DNA from 3 places in the Caldimonas sp. KR1-144 genome. Region 2 is predicted to be linked to each of the others. Evidence: predicted binding sites of a transcription regulator. Region 2 holds the regulator's gene; each other region holds the start of a gene.
What was found. The regulator FNR, encoded in region 2, switches genes on or off when oxygen is low (the NO sensors DNR and NnrR bind a similar motif). The targets are predictions, from matches to a motif close to TTGATNNNNATCAA.
Positions count from the first base shown of each region.

Region 1: the regulator FNR is predicted to act here: its motif matches at 4,541-4,554, upstream of ACO2TI_RS01555 (phenylacetic acid degradation protein PaaY).
Region 3: the regulator FNR is predicted to act here: its motif matches at 1,818-1,831, upstream of ACO2TI_RS11250 (universal stress protein).

Region 1 is NZ_JBMSEE010000001.1:295,967-302,934, reverse strand. Features, by position in the region: gene hrpA (ATP-dependent RNA helicase HrpA) at 1-2,480, shown strand, start outside; gene ACO2TI_RS01570 (GlsB/YeaQ/YmgE family stress response membrane protein) at 2,560-2,805, shown strand; tRNA gene ACO2TI_RS01565 (tRNA-Pro) at 2,843-2,919, shown strand; gene ACO2TI_RS01560 (polysaccharide lyase) at 2,941-3,846, opposite strand; gene ACO2TI_RS01555 (phenylacetic acid degradation protein PaaY) at 3,892-4,494, opposite strand; gene ACO2TI_RS01550 (enoyl-CoA hydratase-related protein) at 4,626-5,429, shown strand; gene paaI (hydroxyphenylacetyl-CoA thioesterase PaaI) at 5,435-5,869, shown strand; gene paaK (phenylacetate--CoA ligase PaaK) at 5,904-6,968, shown strand, end outside.
Region 2 is NZ_JBMSEE010000012.1:83,603-90,570, reverse strand. Features, by position in the region: gene icd (NADP-dependent isocitrate dehydrogenase) at 1-141, opposite strand, end outside; gene ACO2TI_RS22530 (sulfite exporter TauE/SafE family protein) at 279-1,034, opposite strand; gene hemN (oxygen-independent coproporphyrinogen III oxidase) at 1,045-2,424, opposite strand; gene fnr (fumarate/nitrate reduction transcriptional regulator Fnr) at 2,568-3,305, shown strand; gene ACO2TI_RS22515 (nitrogen fixation protein FixH) at 3,313-3,546, opposite strand; gene ccoG (cytochrome c oxidase accessory protein CcoG) at 3,543-4,973, opposite strand; gene ccoP (cytochrome-c oxidase, cbb3-type subunit III) at 4,996-5,907, opposite strand; gene ACO2TI_RS22500 (cbb3-type cytochrome oxidase subunit 3) at 5,904-6,059, opposite strand; gene ccoO (cytochrome-c oxidase, cbb3-type subunit II) at 6,070-6,702, opposite strand; gene ccoN (cytochrome-c oxidase, cbb3-type subunit I) at 6,722-6,968, opposite strand, start outside.
Region 3 is NZ_JBMSEE010000004.1:175,100-182,067, forward strand. Features, by position in the region: gene ACO2TI_RS11235 (SagB/ThcOx family dehydrogenase) at 1-98, shown strand, start outside; gene ACO2TI_RS11240 (HPF/RaiA family ribosome-associated protein) at 134-484, shown strand; gene ACO2TI_RS11245 (CapA family protein) at 558-1,673, opposite strand; gene ACO2TI_RS11250 (universal stress protein) at 1,895-2,317, shown strand; gene ACO2TI_RS11255 (ATP-dependent helicase) at 2,514-4,592, opposite strand; gene aceE (pyruvate dehydrogenase (acetyl-transferring), homodimeric type) at 4,746-6,968, opposite strand, start outside.

The DNA of each region.
Region 1 (6,968 bases), on a different contig from region 2:
GCCACGCATTGACCGAAGTGCTGGTGATCGCCTCGGCGCTCAGCGGCCAGGACGTGCGCGATCGCCCGGCCGACCAGCAGCAGCAGGCCGACGCCAAGCACAAGCCCTTCGACGACGAGCGCTCGGAGTTCATGGGCTACCTCAAGCTGTGGAAGTGGCTCGAGGAATCGCGCGGCGGCCACGGCGAGCATCGCTTGTCGGCGCGCAAACACGAGGCGCGCTTGCGCGAGCACTTCATCAGCCCGCGCCGCGTGCGCGAGTGGCGCGACATCCACCAGCAGCTGCACACAGTGGTGGCCGAGCATGGCTGGAAGCTCAATGCGTCACCGGCCACCTACGAGCAGGTTCACCTCGCCATGCTCGCCGGCCTGCTAGGCAACGTCGGCTGCAAGAGCGACGACGAGGACTGGTACCTCGGCGCGCGCGGCATCAAGTTCTGGCGCCATCCGGGCGCGCACCTGAGCAAGAAGCCGGGCCGCTGGCTGATCGCGGCCGAGCTGGTCGAGACCACGCGGCTGTTCGGGCGCGGACTCGCGGGCGTGGAGCCGGGTTGGATCGAACTTGTCGCCGGGCCGCTGCTGAAGAAGCAGATGCTCGAGCCGCACTGGGAGAAGAAGGCGGCCGACGTCGTGGCGCTCGAGCGCGCCACGCTCTACGGCATCGTGCTCTACAACAACCGCCGGGTGAGCTTCGGGCGCATCGATCCCAAGGCGGCGCGCGAGATCTTCATCCGCGAGGCCCTGGTCGCCGGCGAGTGGGAGACCAAGCTGCCGTTCCTTGCGCACAACCAGAAGCTGGTGCGCCAGGTGCAGGAGCTGGAACACAAGTCGCGCCGTCAGGACGTGCTGGTCGACGACGAGCTGATCTACGCCTTCTACGACCAGCAACTGCCGGCCGACGTGCACTCGGGCGCGACGATGGAGCGCTGGTGGCGCGAGGAGTCCAAGCGCCAGCCGCGCCTGCTGATGCTCAGCAAGGAAGAGCTGATGCGCCACGAGGCCGCCGGCATCACGACGGCGGCCTATCCCAAGACCTTGCGCCTAGGCGGCGTCGACTGCGCGGCGAGCTACCTGCACGAGCCGGGCGATGCCAAGGACGGCGTCACCGTCACCGTGCCGATCTATGCGCTCAACCAGGTCAGCGAAGAGCGCTGCGAATGGCTGGTGCCCGGCATGCTCGAGGCCAAGGTGCTGGCGCTGGTCAAGAGCCTGCCGCAGCGCCCGCGCTCGCGCCTGGTGCCGCTGCCCGAGTTCGCGGCCGAGTTCGCCGAGCTCACCGCCTTTGGCGATGGCGCGTTGATGGATGCGCTGCTCAAGGCCGTGCGCGAGCGCACCCAGCTCGCGGTGCAGCGCAACGACTTCAAGCTCGAGACGCTGCCGGCGCACCTGTTCATGAACTTTCGCGTCGTCGACGAGCACGGGCGCCAGCTCGGCATGGGCCGCCATCTCGCGGCGCTGAAGGCCGAGCTGGGCGGGCAGGCGCGATCGGCATTCCAGGCGCTGGCGGCGCTGAAGGTCGGCAGTGCTGCGCCGCAACCCTCACCCCAACCCTCTCCCGCGAGCGGGAGAGGGAGCCGGCAACTCCCTCTCCCTCGGGGAGAGGGCCCGGGTGAGGGGCTGGCGCAGGCTCCCCAACGCTTCACCGACTGGAGCTTCGGCGAACTTCCCGAGCTGATGGAGGTGCGCCGCGGTGCGCAATCGCTGGTCGGCTTCCCGGCGCTGATCGACCACGGCACGCATGTCGAGATCGAGGTCTTCGACGAGCCGGAGGTCGCCGCCGCGAAGCATCGCGCCGGCCTGCGGCGCCTGATTGCGCTGCAGATCAAGGAGCCGCTCAAGTACCTGGAGAAGAACATCCCGGACCTTCAGCGCATGGCGGTGCAGTTCATGGCGCTCGGTGGTTCGCAGGAGGAGCTGCGCGAGCAGATCATCGAGGTCGCGCTCGATCGCGCCTTCCTGCAAGGCGATCTGCCGGCCGATGCAGCGGCGTTCCGGCGCACGGTCGACGAAGGCCGCACGCGGCTGAACCTGATCGCGCAGGAGGTTGCGCGTCAGGCGGCCGCGATCCTTCAGGAGCACGCCAACGCGGCGCGCAAGCTCAAGGACAGCCGCGCGCCCAAGGACGTGGCTGACGACGTGACCGCCCAGCTCCAGCGCCTGGTGCCCAAGCGCTTTCTCGCCGCCACGCCCTATGGCCAGTTGCAGCACCTGCCGCGCTACTTGAAGGCCGTCACCGCGCGGCTCGACAAGCTGCGTGCCGATCCGGCGCGCGACGCGCAGCGCCTGGCCGAGCTGCGCCCGCTGGAGCAACGCTTCCTGCGCCGCCTGGCCGAGCGCAAGGGCGCTGCCGACGCGCGGCTCGACGAGTTCCGCTGGCTGCTCGAAGAGCTGCGCGTGAGCCTGTTCGCGCAGGAGCTGCGCACGCCGCAACCGGTGTCGGTCAAGCGGCTGGAAAAGGCCTGGGCGCAGATCGCAGCCTGAACCGGGCAAGCGCGCGATAGACGCCGGCGCCGCGGCGCGCTTAGAGTGCGCCGACCTCAACCCTGGTCAGGAGCGCTTCATGCACTATCTCTGGATGGCCGTCATCGGCTTCGTCGTCGGACTCATCGCACGAGCGATCCTGCCGGGCAGCCAAAGCCTGGGCATCATCCTCACGACGGTGCTCGGCATCGTCGGCTCGCTGGTGGCCGGCTTCATCGGCCAGGCGCTGGGCCTCTATGCGGCGGGCGCGCCAGTGGGCTTCATCGCCTCGGTGCTGGGGGCCGTCCTTGTGCTGTGGATCTACGGCAAGGTCAAGCGCGCCTGATGAAACGACATGCGACCGGTAGAATCGCGGCCGGTCTCGGGGTGTAGCGCAGCCTGGTAGCGCAACTGCTTTGGGAGCAGTGGGTCGCACGTTCGAATCGTGTCACCCCGACCAAATTCCCATCGGCGGCCCGGGTCAACGGCCCGCCATCCACGCCCGCAGCTGCGGCTCCTCATAGCCCGAGTCGCGCACGAACCAGGGTCCGCGCAGCAGCATTTCCTGCCCGACCTTGGAATCGAGCGGGTACATGCCCTGCTTGAAGTAGTGCTCGCCGTCGGCATAGCCGAACGGGCCGCGGTAGTCGAGCACCTGCTCGCCGTCGATCCAGGTCTGCAGGCCGCCGCCCTCAGGGTCGAGGCGAACGTGCTGCACGATCGTCGTCCAGCGGCCCGTCACCGCCGGCCCCAAGTCCTTGCGCACGACGCGATGAACCTGATCGGCCTGCGTCATCGGCACCTTGGTCGCGCTGCGCACGTCGATCGTGTAGCGCCCGGAGCGGATAGCCAGCGCCATCGGCGGATTGCGCCCGGCGGTGCTGTGGATCTGCGCGACGATGTAGGTGGCGTCGGTCGGCGTCCAGTTCGGCAGGTAGACCTGCCAGACGCGCCAGAACCAGCTGTCGCGCGGCGGCGAGGTGGCCGGGCGGCCGCGATAGAAGTTGAGCTCGGTGCGCGGTTGGCCGGCGATCTGCGGGTCGTCGGGCAATTGCTTGAGCCGCAGCACCTTGCGGTTCTTGTCCGTCGGGTCGGGCACCAGCGAGATGCGCGGCTCACCGAGGTAGTCGATCGCGTCCGCGGCTGTGTTGCTCGCCGTGTTGACGCCGGCGGCCTCGTAGCCCACGGTGACCTTCTGGCCCTTGAGACCTAGCGCGGGATCGAAGCCGAACAGCACGTCGGCCGGCGACACGGCCTTCGGCTTGGAGGACTGAATGGCCTTGGCGATGGCATCCATCTGCGCCACCTGCCATTCGCCGGCCAGGGCCGCTGGGGAGGCCGACGCGAGCAGCGTCCATGCCAGCAGCAGGCTTCGTTCGTACGTCATGGCACGCATCCCCGATCACTACGCGGCCATTGTGGTCCGTCCGCCTCAGCCGCGCTTCGCCGCGATCAGTGGCTTGACATCCGGCGCGGGCACGCGCTGCCGGTCGGCCTCGGGACCTGGCAGCGGCTGCACCTCGACCATCGTCGCGAGCGAGCGGCGTGCGAGATCCTGGTAGGTGAGGGTGCCTTCGAGCTTCCAGGCGATCTCGTCGTCGCGCAGCGGGCGCTTCACCTTGGCCGGCAGGCCCGCCACCAGCACGGCTGGCGGGATCTGCATGCCGGCGGGCACGAAGGCGCAGGCCGCGACGATCGCGCGCTCGCCGACCACGGCCTCGTCCATCACCACGGCGTTCATGCCCACCAGCGCGTCGCGCTTGACGACGCAGCTGTGCAGCACCGCGCCGTGGCCGATGTGGCCGTTCTCCTCAACCACGGTGTCGGCGCTGGGAAAGCCGTGGACGACGCAGCTGTCCTGCACGTTCGAGCCGGCCTTCAGGACGATGCGTCCGAAGTCGCCGCGCAGGCTCGCGCAGGGGCCGACATAGCAGCCGGGGCCGACGATCACGTCGCCGATCAGCACGGCGCTCGGGTGGACGTAGGCGCTGGGGTCGACCACGGGGGTGACGCCGTCGATGGCATAGCAGGGCATGGGTGTCTCCTGTGAGGCGCTGCGGGTTATCCCGGGGCTCTTCGGCTTGCGCCAGATCAAAGTGCTCCGTATTATTCAACCGACCGGTCGGTTAATCAATCGGCCCAAGCTCCCAACCCCTGATCGACGCCATGTCCGAAGCACTCGTTCTCTCGGCCCAGCAGGGCGCTGTGCGCACGCTGACGCTCAACCGCCCGGCCGCGCTCAACAGCTTCACCACCGACATGCACCGGGCGCTGCGCGCAGCGCTCGACGAAGCTGCGGCCGATGCCGCCGTGCGCTGCGTCGTGATCACCGGCGCCGGCCGCGGCTTTTGCGCGGGGCAGGACTTGTCGGATCCCGCCATCGCGCCCGACCTCACGCCCGGCGCCACCCCCAAGGACATCGGCCGCCTGCTCGACGACCACTACATCCCGCTGGCCAAGCGGCTGCGCTCGATGCCGGTGCCGGTGATCGCGGCGGTCAACGGCGTGGCGGCCGGCGCCGGCGCCAACATGGCCTTCAACTGCGACCTCGTGGTCGCGGCCAAGTCGGCCAGCTTCATCCAGGCCTTCTCGAAGATCGGACTGATCCCCGACTGCGGCGGCACCTGGCTGCTGCCGCGCCTGGTGGGCCGCGCGCGCGCGATCGGCCTGGCGATGACCGGCGACAAGCTGCCCGCCGAGGAAGCCGCGCGTATCGGCCTGATCTGGCAAGTCGTGGACGACGCCGCCTTCGCCGACACGGTGGGCGCGCTCGCGCAGCGCCTGGCCGGCATGCCGACCAAGGCCCTGGCCGAGACGCGCCGCGCGATGGACGCCGCGGTCGAGCTCGGCTTCGACGACGGCCTGGCCCTCGAGGCGCGCGTTCAGGGCGAACTCGGCCGTGCGCACGACTACCTCGAGGGCGCGAGCGCGTTCCTGCAAAAGCGCGCGCCGCAATACAAGGACCGCTGAGCCGCATGGAGCCCACGCCGCAACAGATCGCCGACCTCGTTCGCGAGCGCATGCACGCGAACGACCGCGCCACGCAGGCGCTCGGCATGCGCATCGTCTCGGTCACGCCCGGCGCGGCGACGCTGGAGATGACGGTGCGCGAAGACATGCTCAACGGCCACGAGACCTGCCACGGCGGGCTGATCGCGTCGCTGGCCGATTCGGCCTTCGCGTTCGGCTGCAACTCGTACAACGAGCTGACCGTGGCCTCGGGCTTTTCCATCGACCTGATGGCGCCCGCGCGCCTGGGCGACGTGCTGACCGCGCGCTGCGCCGAGGTGTCCAAGGCTGGCCGCACCGGCGTCTACGACGTCGAGGTGAGCAACCAGCGCGGCGAGCGCATCGCGGTGTTCCGCGGGCGCTCGTACACCATCAAGGGCAAGCCGGCCGTCGCGCCCTGAGCTTGCGCAGACGAGACCCACAGGAGACATCCCCATGCCGGTCCGGCAACCCGCCCCAGGCGACCTCGAGCCGATCGAGCGCGCCAGCCGCGACGAGATCGCCGCGCTGCAGCTGCAGCGCCTGAAGTGGTCGCTGCAGCACGCCTACGACAACGTCGCGCATTACAAGCGCGCCTTTGACGAGAAGGGCGTGCACCCGAGCGAGCTGAAGTCGCTCGCCGACCTTGCCAGGTTCCCGTTCACGACCAAGAAGGACCTGCGCGACAACTACCCGTTCGGCATGTTCGCGGTGCCGCGCCAGCAGGTGTCGCGCGTGCACGCCTCGTCGGGCACGACCGGCAAGCCGACGGTCGTGGGCTACACGAAAGGCGACATCGACCGCTGGGCCGATCTCGTCGCGCGCTCGATCCGCGCCGCGGGCGGCCGCCCCGGCGACATCGTCCACGTCGCCTACGGCTACGGCCTCTTCACCGGCGGCCTGGGCGCGCACTACGGCGCCGAGCGCGCCGGCTGCACCGTGATCCCGATGTCCGGCGGCCAGACCGAGAAGCAGGTCCAGCTGATCCAGGACTTCCGGCCCGACATCATCATGGTCACGCCGAGCTACATGCAGGTGATCGTCGAGGAGTTCCGCCACCAGGGGCTCGACCCGCGCGAGATGAGCGTCAAGGTCGGCATCTTCGGCGCCGAGCCCTGGACGGAAGCCATGCGCCGCGAGATCGAGGCCAGCGCCGGCATCGATGCGGTCGACATCTACGGCCTGTCGGAAGTGATGGGCCCCGGCGTCGCCAACGAGTGCATCGAGACCAAGGACGGCCCGGTGATCTGGGAAGACCACTTCTATCCCGAGATCATCGACCCCGAGACCGGCGAGGTGCTGCCCGATGGCGAGGAAGGCGAGCTCGTCTTCACCACGCTGACCAAGGAAGCGCTGCCCGTGATCCGCTACCGCACGCGCGACCTCACGCGATTGCTGCCGCCCACCGCGCGCAGCTTCCGGCGCATGGGCAAGATCGTCGGCCGCAGCGACGACATGCTGATCATCCGCGGCGTCAACGTCTTCCCGACGCAGATCGAGGAGATCGTGCTCGCGCACGGC
Region 2 (6,968 bases):
GATCATCACCGGCGTGATGTCGAACCCGGTGCCGTCGCCCTCGATGTAGGGAATGATGGGCTGGTCGGGCACGTTCAGCGAGAAGTCCTTGTTGACCGTGATCTTCTGGCCGCCCGTGGGCACCTTGATGTGCTGGTACATGTCGATGAGTCTCCGCTCGGGGATCGATAAGGCTGCGGGAGGGTTCTTTTCGGGCCGGCGACGGTGTCGGACCGAGCCGGCGATTGTAGGCGAGCGACTCTAGCGCTCGGGCCTTCGGGGCTTCACTGGCGCTGCGATCAGGATGGCAGGCACCAGGCCTGAACCTCGCCCGCCACGCCGTGGCGCCACAACGCCCACAGTCCGGCGGCGGTCAGCAACGCGCCGGCCAGGCGCAGCGCGACCGTCGGCGGCACGACCTGGCGGTTGCCCCGTCCCAGCCGCCACAGCCACGACCCGGCCGCGAGGCCCGCCGAACTGCCCAGCGCGAAGGCCGCCATCACGGCAGCGCCGTGCCAGGGTGTCGCCCCCAGCGTCGCGACCGCCAGCGCCGCGTAGAGCAGGCCGCAGGGCCACGCCACCCAGGCGAGTCCGGCGGCGCCGGCGCGCCAGCCACCCCCAGCCGACGGCGCTTCGATCGCGAACGCGCCGCGCTGGCCGGCGGGCGCCACGACGATCGGCCGAGCGTCATCCGCAGCGCCGATGCGACGCAGCCAGCCCGGCATGCCGGTGGCCGACCAATACGGTGCCCGGCCGGTCACCAGCAGCCACAAGCCCAGGACCATCGCCGCCACCTGCAGCAGCGTCCACAAGGGCTTCAGCGCCACCGACGCGCGCGCCAGCTCGAACAGCGCGCCGCTGCCCGCGGCCGCCAGCGCACCGGCCGCCGTGTAGGCGAGCGCGCGGCCCGCGTGCCAGGCGAGCAGCGCCCGCCGCGGACGCTGCGGATCGCAGCGCGAGGCCAGCGCCGTGCAAGGCGCGGCGCACATCGCGATGCAATGCGGACTCCCGGCCAAGCCGATCAGCAGGCCGGACAGCAGCAGGGAGCCGTCCATCGACGGATCCTCAGATCACCTTCGAGTAGTGCTCGCGCGCACGGTCGCTGCGCAGCGGCCTGTCGAACACCATCGCGATCACACGCACGAAGTACCAGCCCAAGGGCGTGACCTCAAGGCCGTCGGCGTCGATCGTCACCAGGCCGTCGTCGGCCAGTGCCTGCAGCTCCGCCAATTCCTCGGCGAAGTAGGTGCGGAAATCGATCAGGTGCGCCAGCTCGATCGACTCGAACGCCAGCCGCCCCTGGCACATCAGCGCCATGATCACCGCGCGGCGCAGCAGGTCGTCCCGGCTGAGCGCCAGACCGCGCACGACGGGCAGCACGCCCGCGGCGAGCAGTTCCTGGTACTCGGCCAGATCCTTGGTGTTCTGGCTGTAGGTCGCGCCGACGCGGCCGATTGCCGAGACGCCGAGCGCGATCAGATCGCCGTCGGGCTGTGTGCAGTAGCCCTGGAAGCTGCGATGCAGACGGCCCTGCCGCCGCGCAACGGCCAGCGAATCGCCCGGCAGCGCGAAATGGTCCATGCCGATGTACTCATAACCCGCCTCGAGGAAGCCGTCGATCGCCTGGGCCAGCAGCGCCACCCGCTCTCCCGCACCGGGCAGTTCCTCGGCGACGATGCGCCGCTGCGGCTTGAAGCGCTGCGGCAGGTGGGCGTAGGCATACAGCGCGATGCGGTCGGGCCGCAGCCGGGCGATCTCGCGCACGGTGCGCGCGAACGACGCCGTGGTCTGCCGCGGCAGGCCGTGGATCAGGTCGACGTTGATCGACTCGAAGCCCAATGCCCGCGCATCGCGCATCAACGCCTCGATCTGCTCGAGCGGCTGCACGCGGTGCACCGCCTGCTGCACCGCTGCGTCCAGATCCTGGACGCCGAAGCTGATGCGGTTGAAGCCCAGCTCGGCCAGCCACGCCAGCCGCGACGTGTCCACGGTCCGCGGGTCCACCTCGATCGAGCATTCGGCACCGGGCTGCAACGCGAAGCTGCGCCGCAGGCTGGTCATCAGGCGCAAGAGCTCGGCATCGCTGAGGAAGGTCGGCGTGCCCCCGCCCAGGTGCAGCTGCGCGACCGGCCGGTGCGGCCCGAGCGCCTGCGCCTGCAGCGCCATCTCCGTCTCCAGCGCCGCCAGATAAGGCTCGGCACGGCCATGCTGGCGCGTGACGACCTTGTTGCAGGCGCAGTAGTAGCACAGCGACTCGCAAAACGGGATGTGAACGTAGACCGACAAAGGTTCGCCGCCATGCAGCGCCCCGCCTTCGCGGCGTTGGGCCAGCGCCTGCAGGTACTGCTCGGCGCCGAAGGCCTCGACGAAGCGATCGGCGGTCGGATAGGAGGTGTAGCGAGGCCCGCCCTTGGAGAAGCGGCGCAGCAGCTCGGCGTCGATCATGGGCGCCACGGATTTCGGCTCGGTGAGCATGCGAAGGACTGTGCCGCCCGGGTCCGCGCAGTCGCTTGATCTCCGTCAAACAGCGCTTGCGCGGCGGCGCCGCACGAGTTCTCGCGCTGAGCTGCATCACGATAATTTCGCGCATGAGTGCTTCTGCCGATTCAACGCGCATCGAGGCCGTCAAGGTCGCATGCTCGAGTTGCAACCTGCGCGAGCTGTGCCTGCCGCTCGGGCTGTCCGCCGACGAACTGGACCGGTTGGGGCGCTTCGTCGCGCCGCCGCGTTCCGTGCGCCGCGGCGAGCCCCTGTTCCAGGCCGGCGATCGCTTCACGTCGATCTACGCCGTACGCACCGGATTCTTCAAGACCCGCGTCGTCGCCGACGACGGCCGCGACCAGGTCACCGGCTTCCAGATGGCCGGCGAACTGCTCGGCCTGGACGGCATCAGCAGCGACCGCCACACGGTCGATGCGGTCGCGCTGGAAGACTCCCAGGTCTGCCAAATCCCGTACGAGCAGCTCGAGAAGCTCTCGCGCGAGTTCACGCCGCTGCAGCAGCAGTTCCACAAGATCATGAGCCGCGAGATCGTGCGCGACCACGGCGTGATGCTGCTGCTGGGCAGCATGCGCGCCGAGGAGCGTGTGGCGGCCTTCCTGCTCAACCTCACGCAGCGCCTGCAGGCGCGCGGCTTCTCGCCGACCGCGCTGGTGTTGCGCATGACGCGAGAGGAGATCGGCAGCTACCTCGGTCTCAAGCTCGAGACCGTGAGCCGCACCTTCTCCAAGTTCCAAGACGACGGCCTGCTCGAGGTCAAGCAGCGCGACGTGCGCGTGCGCGACGCCGCCGGCCTGCGCCGGCTGGTCGCCGCGACCAGCTGCTGAACCGCGGTCAGCGAGAAGCGCTGCCCGAAGGCAGCGGCGTCGCCGCGTGATTGCGTCCGGCCATTGCCGGCGCGGCGCTGCGCTCGCGCGTGACCGGCACCGCCGGCACGCTGGCGTCGGCGCCGTTCACCGCCAGCACGGCGGTCAGCACACCCGCCACCACCACCGCCAGCGGCCCGGCGATCACGAGCCAGACGATCGGAAAGCGCCACCACGGCGCGCACGCAGCTTGGGTCGTCATCGCGGCACCACGAAAGTCGAGGTTTCGATCACCGGCGCGCGGCCGGCACCTTGAACGTCGATCACGAACTCGATGCGATGCGCACCGGGCCCGATCGACAGCGCCGCTTCGGGCGGCACCTGCACCGCCAGCGGCAGCCAGCGCGACTCGGCCGCGCCGAGCTCGGTGACCGCCGAGCGCGTCAGCACCTTGGCGCCGTCTATGCCGCGCACCGACACCTGCACGCGCAATGCCGCCTCGGACGAGCTCATCAGCTGCAGGCGGTAGCTGTTCTCGATGCGACCGTCCTCCACCAGCCGCGCCAGGCTGCCGCGATCGCGCACCACGTCGACGCGCAGCGGCGCGCGCAGCGCCACCGATGCGACGAAGGCCACCGAGATCAGCAGCAGCACCAGCGAGTACACGAGCACGCGCGGGCGCAGCACGCGCCGCCAGCCAAGGCGCGCGCCGCCATCGATCTCGCGCTGCGTCGCGTAGCGGATCAGGCCGCGCGGGTAGCTCATCTTGTCCATCACGCCGTTGCACACGTCGATGCAGGCGGCGCAGCCGATGCATTCGTACTGCAGGCCGCGGCGGATGTCGATGCCGGTCGGGCAGACCTGCACGCACAGCGTGCAGTCGATGCAATCGCCCTTGCCCTGGCCGCGAAGCTGGGCATGCGCCATGCTGCGCGGTCGCGAGCCGCGCGGCTCGCCGCGGCCCGGGTCGTAGCTGATGATCAGCGTGTCGTGGTCGAACATCGCGCTCTGGAAGCGCGCGTACGGGCACATGTACTTGCATACCTGCTCGCGCAGGAAGCCGGCGTTGCCGTAGGTGGCGAAGCCGTAGAACAGGATCCAGAACGATTCCCAGGGGCCCAGGCCGAAGGACATCGCACCCGCCCACAGCTGGCGGATCGGCGTGAAATAGCCGACGAAGGTGAAGCCGGTCCACAGCCCGATCGCACCCCACGCGAGGTGCTTGCCGCCGCGGCGCAGCAGTTTCTCCAAGGTCCACGGCGACGCATCGAGGCGGATGCGCGCGTTGCGGTCGCCTTCGAGCCTTTCCTCCACCCACATGAAGATCTCGGTGTAGACCGTCTGCGGGCAGGCGTAGCCGCACCACAGTCGCCCCGCCACCGCAGTGAACAGGAACAGGCCGTAGGCGCAGACGATCAGCAGCGCCGTGAGGTAGATGAAGTCCTGCGGGTAGAGGACGAGGCCGAAGATGTAGAAGCGCCGCTCGATCAGGTCGAACAGCACCGCCGGGCGACCATTCCACGTGAGCCACGGCAGGCCGTAGAAGACCAGCTGGGTGAGCCACACCAACACCCAGCGCCAGGCGGCGAACCAGCCGTGCACGGCACGCGCATGGATGGTCGCCTCCTTGCGGTAGAGCGACACGATCTCGACGGTCGCATCGCCTGCGCGGGCCGGGGACTCGTTCATCCGCCCGCCTTCCCGATGACGTTCATCGCGCCGCCACGGTCTGACCGCGCATGCCGGTCACGTAGCCGGCGAGGATGCGGACCTGCACGTCGCTGAGACGCTCGCCGAAGGCCGGCATCTGGTTGTGCTTGCCGTTGGTGATCATCGCCATCACCGCTGCCTCGCCCCATCCGTGCAACCAGATGCGGTCGCTCAGGTTCGGCGCGCCGAGTGCCTGGTTGCCCTTGCCGTCGATGCCGTGGCAGGCCGCGCAGGCGCCGAACTTGCTCTTGCCGAGCTGGGCCGCGATGTTGTTGTGCGGGCTGCCCGACAGGCTGAGCACGTAGTTCGCAACGTTGCGCGCGTCCTCGGCGCTGCCGAGCGCGGCCGCCATCGGCGGCATCATGCCCTGGCGCCCCTTGGTGATCGTCTCGACGATGTTCTCGGGCTTGCCGCCCCACAGCCAGTCGTCGTCGGTCAGGTTAGGAAAGCCCTTGCTGCCGCGCGCGTCCGAGCCGTGGCAGGTGGCGCAGTTGTTCAGGAACAGCCGCTCGCCGATCGCGCGCGCGCCGGCGTCTTGCGCCAGGGCCTCGACACTCATCGGCTGGAAGCGCGCGTACACGGCCTCCATCTGCGAGCGCGCCCGCTCGTTGGCGGACGCCACTTCGCCCGGCGAAGTCCAGCCCAACTGCCCCTTGGAGCTGCCCAGCCCGGGGTACAGCAGCAGGTAGACGATCGAGAACACCACCGTCAGCACGAACAGCACCATCCACCAGCGCGGCAGCGGGTTGTTCATCTCGCGCAGGTCGCCGTCGAAGACGTGACCGGTGGTGTTGTCGTTGGCCATCACGGTGCGCTTGCTCGCGACCACCAACAGCCACAAGCAGGCGACCAGACCGACGATCGTCACCACCGCGACGAAGATCGACCAGCCGTTCGAGACGAAATCGCTCATGCCTTTCTCCCTTTTTCTTCGTCGGCGAACGGCAGCAGCGCGGCCTCGTCGAAGCGCGCGCGGTTGCTGCGCGCACAAGCCCAGGCCACGATGCCGATGAAGGCCGCGAACAGCAGCACCGTCACCGCAATGCGTGCGTCGTTGATGTCCATCGCGCCCTCCTCACTTCACCGCGGTGCCGAGCACCTGCAGGTAGGCCACAAGGGCGTCGAGCTCGGTCTTGCCCTTGAGCTCGGCAGCGGCGCCGGCGATCTGCTCGTCGGGATACGGCACGCCCAGCGTGCGCAGCGCGCGCATCTTGGGCTCGGCCTCCTCGGGCTTGAGCGGCGCCGTGGCCAGCCACGGATAGGCCGGCATGTTCGACTCCGGCACGAGGTCGCGCGGGTTGTGCATGTGGATGCGGTGCCACTCGTCGCTGTAGCGCCCGCCGACGCGTGCGAGATCCGGCCCGGTGCGCTTGCTGCCCCACTGGAACGGATGGTCGTAGACAAACTCGCCGGCCTGCGAGTACGGCCCGTAGCGCAGCGTCTCGGCGCGCAGCGTGCGGATCATCTGGGAGTGGCAGCCGTAGCAGCCTTCGCGCAGGTAGATGTCGCGCCCGGCGAGCTGCAGCGCGGTGTAGGGCTTGAGGCCGTCGACCGGCTGGGTGGTGCTGCGCTGGAAGAACAGCGGCACGATCTCGACGATGCCGCCGACGGCCACCACCAGCACGATCAGCACGATCATCAGGAAGTTGTTGGTCTCGATGCGCTCGTGCGTGAAGCCGCGCGAGGCCGTGTCGTGGGATGCGTTCATGTCGTTGTTGCTCCCTGCTTCAGGCCGCGACCGGGACGGCACGTGCAAGCGCTGCGGCACGGTCGCCGCCCATCGCGGTCTTCACCACGTTCCAGGCCATCAGCAGCATGCCGCCAAGGTACAGCAGGCCGCCGGCGAAGCGGATCACGTAGAAGGGATAGGTTGCCTTGACGCTCTCGACGAAGCTGTAGACCAGCGTCCCGTCGGGGTTCACCGAGCGCCACATCAGTCCTTGCATCACGCCGGCGATCCACATCGCGGCGATG
Region 3 (6,968 bases), on a different contig from region 2:
TGATTGACCGGCGCGCCCTCGCGGCCGCGCTCGGCCTGGCGCCCACGCAGCGCATCACGCTGGCGCAAAGCGTCGGCCTGGCGGCCCATGGAACCTGATCACCGAACCCGTGTTGCCGAAGGAGAGATCCCCGATGAAGCTTCCCCTGCAGCTGCAGTTCCTGGGCATGGACCCGTCGCCCGCGGTCGAGACCGCGGTGCGCGAGAAGGCGGCCAAGCTCGAGCGCTTTCGCGCCGACCTGAACTCGTGCCGCGTGGTCGTCGAGCAGATGCACAAGCACCGCCACCAGGGGCGGCCGTTCACGGTGCGCATCGACGTGACGCTGCCTGGCCACGAACTCAGCGTCGATCACGTGCAGAACGAGGACGTCTACGTCGCGCTGCGCGACGCCTTCGACGGCATGACGCGACGCATCGAAGACGGCGTGCGGCGCGAACGCGGCCAGGTCAAGCAGCACGTGCCGGCGCGGCCGGAGTCGGCCTGATCGGGTCGGCCATTGCCGCGCCGGCTCGAAGCGGGCATCTGCCGGGCCACGCGAGTGCTCCCGTCGCGTCAGCTCACTGGAGCAGTTGCCATGGCCCGTCCGCGGGCCCGACGATTCGTGTCGCGAAGCCGGCGCCCGTCAGCAGGTTGCGCAGGCTGCTGGCGGCCAGCGCATCGGCGCGCACGAGCTGCAGGCGGCGCCGGCGCAGCGTCACGATTTCCAGCGCCTGCAGCCGGCCGTCGGCCGTCGACAGCGTCGCTGCGTACAGGCAGCCGGTGTCGGCGCGCCAGGCGCCGTGGGGGCCGATGCCTTCGTAGTCGTTGATCAGGTCGCCGCAGCCGTGCAGCACGAGCCGTTGCGCATGCACCTCGATCGGCAGGGGATGGTGCGCGGAATGGCCATGGACCAGGTCGGCGCCGCCCGGCTCGACAAGGATCTGCGCGAAGCGGCGCTGCGCTGGCGCCACGGCGACGACCCAGTTGCCACCCCAGTGCAGCGAGACCACGATGCGATCGCCGGGGAGGCGATGGCGCCGGATGCATTCGCGCAGCGATTGCGCGTGCCGGTCGGCCAGGCCGGGCAGCAGCGCGACGCCGGGACGGTGCGCCGTCGCGGCCCAGTCTTGCGCGACGCCGCTGTCGGGCGTGGCACGCGCAAACAGCAGCAGCCGCGCGCCGCCGGGCAGCGGCAGCACCGCAGGGGCTTCGGCCTCGTCGGCATCGAGGCCGGCACCGGCGAACGCGATCCCGGCCGCGCGCAGCGCCGCCAGGGTGTCGGCCAGGCCGTCTGGGCCCCAGTCCAGCACGTGGTTGTTGGCGAGGCTGCAGGCGTCGATGCGGGCCGCCTCGAGCACCGCGACGTGTCGGGGGTCCATGCGGTAGTGGATCGCCTTGTCGTGCCAGGGCTGGCCACGCGCGGTGATGGCTGTCTCGAGATTGACGATGCGCAGGTCCGGCTGCAGCCGACCGATCTCGGCCAGCGCGTCGCCCCACGGGTACTCGGGCGCAAGGCCGCGGCCGATCGGCCCGTTGACGCGCTCGGCGAGCTGCACGTACTCGCGCGCGTCGTGGACCCACGGCTCGTACAGCGCGGGCGGCAGCGGGTGCGCCAGCACCTGATCGATGCCGCGGCCCGTCATGACGTCGCCGGCCAGCAGCAGCTTGAACGTGTCCGTGGTTCGGCCTTTCATTGCACCTGCCCACGTCCTTGTAGCGCCCGGCGCCTCGCGATGATTGCGCTGGCGCAATTCGCCCCGTCGCGGCCGCGCCACCCAGGCCCGGGTGCGCGCGCCGGTCGTCGGCCGTACACGCAATGCCCGCATGGGAGGCGCGAGTTGACGCTTGTCAACGCGATGCCGCACTCATGGCCGCACGATGGCGCGCATCGAACGACCCCAAGCTGGAGAGCGACATGAAGGTACTCCTCGCCGTGGACGGCAGCGACTACACCAAGCGCATGCTGGCCTACCTGGCAGCCCACGACGAACTGCTCGGCCCCGACACGCAATACGTGGCGGTCACCGTGGTGCCGCCGATCCCGCCGCATGCGGCGAATTACCTGTCGAAGGCGGACCTGGCCGGCCACTACGAGGACGAGGCCGAACGCGTGCTGGCGCCGGTGCGCCAGTTCACCGCGCAGAACGGCTGGAACGTCGAGTTCCTGCGCCGCGTGGGGCACGCAGGCGACGTGGTCGCGCAGACGGCGAACGAAGGCGGCTTCGACTTGCTGGTGATGGGCTCGCACGGCCACTCGGCCATCGGCAGCCTGGTGATCGGATCGGTGACGGCGCGGGTGCTCGCGCAGTGCAAGACGCCGATGCTGATCGTGCGTTAGCGGTGGGGGTTGGAAGTCCTCAAAGGCGGCGCGCCGTTCGAGGAGGCCGCAGGGGACCTGCTTCGCGGCGAAAGCTCGGCCCTGCACTTCGCGGCAGGCGGTGGCCGGCGGGCGTGATTTCTGGGGCGGCGAGCAGCGCAGGGCCGGGGGCGGCGCGCGTGAGCGGGCGATTCAACGCAACTTCCGAGCTGCGGCGCTAGGGCCCGCGACGAAATCCCAGGTCGACGGCCACCGCTGGCGCGGCGAGCGCAACGGGCGCCGACGCATCGCCGCGGTTCGAGCCCGTCACGCGCTCGAACGCGCCGGCGATCGACGGCGGGATGAAGCGCGTCAAGGCGCCGTAGACGTGCTTGTCGCCGCCGCCGGCTTGCTGGGTGAGGTAGAAGCGCTGAGGCACCAGCAGGTGCAGGTGCCGCTTCGCGCGCGTCATCGCCACATACAGCAGCCGCCGTTCCTCGGCCAGCTGCGCGGCGGTGCCCGCGCTCAGGTCCGCCGGCATGCAGCCGTCGACGACGTTGAGCAGGTGAACCGACTGCCATTCCTGGCCCTTGGCCGAGTGGATCGTCGACAGGATCAGGTAGTCCTCGTCCAGCAATGGGGTGCCGGCCTCGTCGCTGGTGGCTTCGGGCGGATCGAGCGTGAGCTCGGTGAGAAAGCGCTCTCGGCTCGCGTAGCCGCGCGCGAGCTGGGCCAGTTGCGCCAGGTCGGCAAGCCGTGCGCGCGGCTCGTCGTGCAGGCGCTCGAGCTGCGGCTCGTACCACTGCTGCACCGAGGCGACTTCCTGCGGCCAGCCGGCTTCGCCTTCGCGCAAGCGCCGGTACAGCTCGCGCAAGGACGCCCAGTCCGCCGCCGCGGCGCCCGGCGGCTCGAAGGCGAGCAGGGCCTCGGCCGGATCGGCCGCGGCATCCATGGCGTCGAGCAGGCGCCGCGCGGTCGCCGGCCCGATGCCCGCCACCAGCTGCGCGACGCGGAAACCCGCCAGCCGATGGCGCGGGTTGTGCACCCAGCGCAGCACCGAGAGCACGTCCTTGATGTGCGCGGCCTCCAGGAACTTGAGGCCGCCGAACTTCACGAACGGGATGTTGCGCCGCGCGAGCTCGAGTTCGAGCGCGGCGCTGTGGCTCGAGCTTCGAAACAGCACTGCCTGCGACTTGAGCCTGATCCCCATCTCGCGGTGCTCGAGCACCTGGTCGGCCACCCAGCGCGCCTGCGCCGCCTCGTCGTCCACCGACACCAGGCGCGGCTTCTCGGATGAAGGCCGGTCGCTCCACAGCGCCTTGCTGAAGCGCTCCTCGGCCAGGGCGATCACCGCGTTCGAGGCGGCGAGGATGGGCTGCGTCGAGCGGTAGTTGCGCTCCAGCGTGACCAGGCGCGCCGGCGTCGCGAACCCGTGCGGGAAGTCGAGGATGTTGCGCACCTCGGCGGCGCGAAACGAGTAGATCGACTGTGCGTCGTCGCCCACCACCGTGAGCCCGCGCCCTGTGGGCTTGAGCGCGCGCAGGATGGCCGCTTGCAGGCGGTTGGTGTCCTGGTACTCGTCGACCAGCACGTGGTCGAAGCGCTGGCCGACATGGGCGGCGAGTTCGGGCGCTTCCATCATGCGCGACCAGTACAGCAGCAGGTCGTCGTAGTCGAGCACCTGCTCGTCGCGCTTGCGGGCCACGTAGGCCTCGAACAGGCGCTCCAGCTCGTCGGTCCAGTTGCAGCACCACGGGTAGTGCTCGAGCAGCAGCGGGTGCAGCGCGGCCTGGCTGTTGATGAGCCGCGAGTAGATCGACAGGCAGGTGCCCTTGAGCGGAAAGCGGCTGCGCGCCTTGGCGAAGCCCAGCGCCTCGCGCACCTGAGCCATCAGGTCCTCGGCATCGCCGCGGTCGAGGATGGTGAAGCTTTCGGACAGGCCGATGTGGCGGGCGTAGTCGCGCACAAGCCGCGCGCCGATGCCATGGAAGGTGCCGGCCCAGGGCAGCACGGGCGCCCGGCTGCCCGGCGCGAGGCCCAGCGCGAGCTGCAGCTGCGCACCCACGCGCTGCGTCATCTCGGCCGCCGCGCGGCGCGAGAAGGTCAGCAGCAGCAGCCGCTGCGGATCGGCGCCGGCGAGCACCAGCCGCGCGACGCGCGCGGCCAGCGTCTTGGTCTTGCCGCTGCCGGCGCCGGCGATCACCAGCAGCGGCGCGGCCTGCGTGGGGTCACCGTCCAGGCCGTGCTCGACGGCGAGCCGCTGCGCGTCGTTGAGGGTGTCGAAGGGGTCGAGGCTGGGGGCGGCCAGGGCGTGCATGGACGGGCGGCGATCGGCGGGTACGGCGGTGCCGATGGCGCGTCTTGCGGTGGCCTGCGAGCCGCGGGTCGATCGGCTGTATGGAAAAACAGTATCTCATCCCGCGGCCGCGTGGAAGCGCAGGCCAGGTGGATCGCCGTCGTCCACTGGCTCTCAGGCATGCAGGGGATGGGGCTTGGCCGGGTCGATTCCGTACCGGCGAATCGCCTCGCTCACTCGGGTGGCGGGGATCACGCCGTCGTCGGCCAGCGCCTTCAAGGCCGCGATCGTCACCCAATGGCGGTCGACCTCGAAGAAGTGCCGCAGGGCGGCACGGGTATCGGAGCGGCCGAAGCCGTCGGTTCCCAGCACGACGTAACGCTGCGGCACGTAGGCGCGGATCTGCTCGGCCAGTGCTCGCACATAGTCGGTCGCGGCGACGACCGGCCCTCTGGCATCGCGCAGCAGTCGCGTCACGTGCGGCTCGCGCCGCGGCGCCTCGGGGTGCAGCAGATGCTCGCGCTCGGCAGCCTGGCCGTCGCGCGCCAGCTGCGTGAGGCTCGGAACGCCCCACAGGTCGGCCGCCACGCCCCAGTCATCGCGCAGCAGGTCGGCCGCGGCGATGACTTCGTTGAAGATCGTCCCCGCGCCCATGAGCTGGACGCGCGGCGCAGCGGCGTCGTCGGCCCCGGCCTTGCGAAAGGCATACATGCCCTTGAGGATGTCCGACGCGACGTGGTCGCCCTGCGGCATGGCCGGCTGGGCGTAGGGCTCGTTCATCACGGTGAGGTAGTAGAAGACGTCCTCCTGCTCGGCCACCATGCGGCGCAGGCCGTCCTGAACGATCACCGCCAGCTCGTAGGCGAACGCGGGGTCGTAGCTGATGCAGTTCGGCACCGCCGATGCCCACAGCAGCGAATGGCCGTCTTCGTGCTGCAGGCCCTCGCCGTTGATCGTCGTGCGGCCTGCGATGCCGCCGAGCAGGAAGCCGCGCGCGCGCATGTCGGCGGCGGCCCAGATCATGTCGCCCACGCGCTGGAAGCCGAACATCGAATAGAAGATGTAGAACGGCACCATGGCCTGGCCGTGCGTCGAATACGACGTGGCCGCCGCGATCCAATCGGCCATGCCGCCCGCTTCGCTGATGCCTTCCTGGAGGATCTGCCCGGTGGCGGACTCCTTGTAGAACGACAGCGAACCGGCGTCCTGCGGCACGTACTTCTGGCCGTCCTGGTTCCAGATGCCGACCTGACGGAACAAGCCCTCCATGCCGAAGGTGCGGGACTCGTCGGGCACGATCGGCACGATGCGCGGGCCCAGCACCGGGTCGCGCAGCAGCGTACCGAGGATGCGCACGAAGGCCATCGTGGTCGACATGCCTCGGCCCTCGGCAGTGGCTTCGAGAAGCGCGCCGAAGGTCGACAGCGCAGGCACGGCCAGCGACTCGGCCCCGCGGCGGCGCGCGGGCAGGTAGCCGCCCAGCGCCTCGCGGCGCGCGCGCATGTAGGCGAGCTCCTTCGAGTCGGCCGGCAGCTCGATGAAGGGCACGTCCTCGATCTTGTCGTCGGCGATCGGCAGGGCGTACTTGTCGCGCAGCGAGCGCAGCGCGTCGAGCTCCATCTTCTTTTGCTGGTGGTTGGCGTTGGACGCCTGGCCCTGCGGTCCCATGCCGTAGCCCTTGACGGTCTTGGCGAGGATGACGGTGGGTTGGTCGCCGCCGCGCGCCGCCTCGGCATAGGCCGCGAACACCTTCTCGGGATCGTGGCCGCCGCGCTGGAGGTTCCAGAGTTCGTCGTCGCTGTAGTCCGCCACCAGCGCCTTGAGCTCGGGCGTGTTGAAGAAATGCTCGCGCAGGTAGGCGCCGGACTTGGAGCGCAGCGTCTGGTACTCGCCGTCGACGACTTCCATCATCCGGCGCGACAGGGCGCCGGTGCGGTCGCGCTCGAACAGCCGGTCCCAGCCGCTGCCCCACAGCACCTTGATCACGCGCCAGCCGGCGCCGAGGAAGATCGACTCCAGCTCCTGCACGATCTTGCCGTTGCCGCGCACCGGGCCGTCGAGGCGCTGCAGGTTGGCGTTGACCACGAAGATCAGGTTGCCCAGGCGCTCGCGGCCAGCCATGCCGATCGCGCCCAGCGACTCGGGCTCGTCCATCTCGCCGTCGCCGAGGAAGACCCAGACCTTGCGGTCGTCGGTCTTGGCGATGCCGCGCGCCTGCAGGTACTTCATGAAGCGCGTCTGGTAGATCGCCATCAGCGGCCCCAAGCCCATCGAGACGGTCGGGAACTGCCAGAAGTCGGGCATCAGCCACGGATGAGGGTACGACGACAGGCCTTGTCCGCCGACTTCCTGGCGGAAGTTCTCGAGATGCTTCTCGCTTAAGCGGCCGAGCAGGAA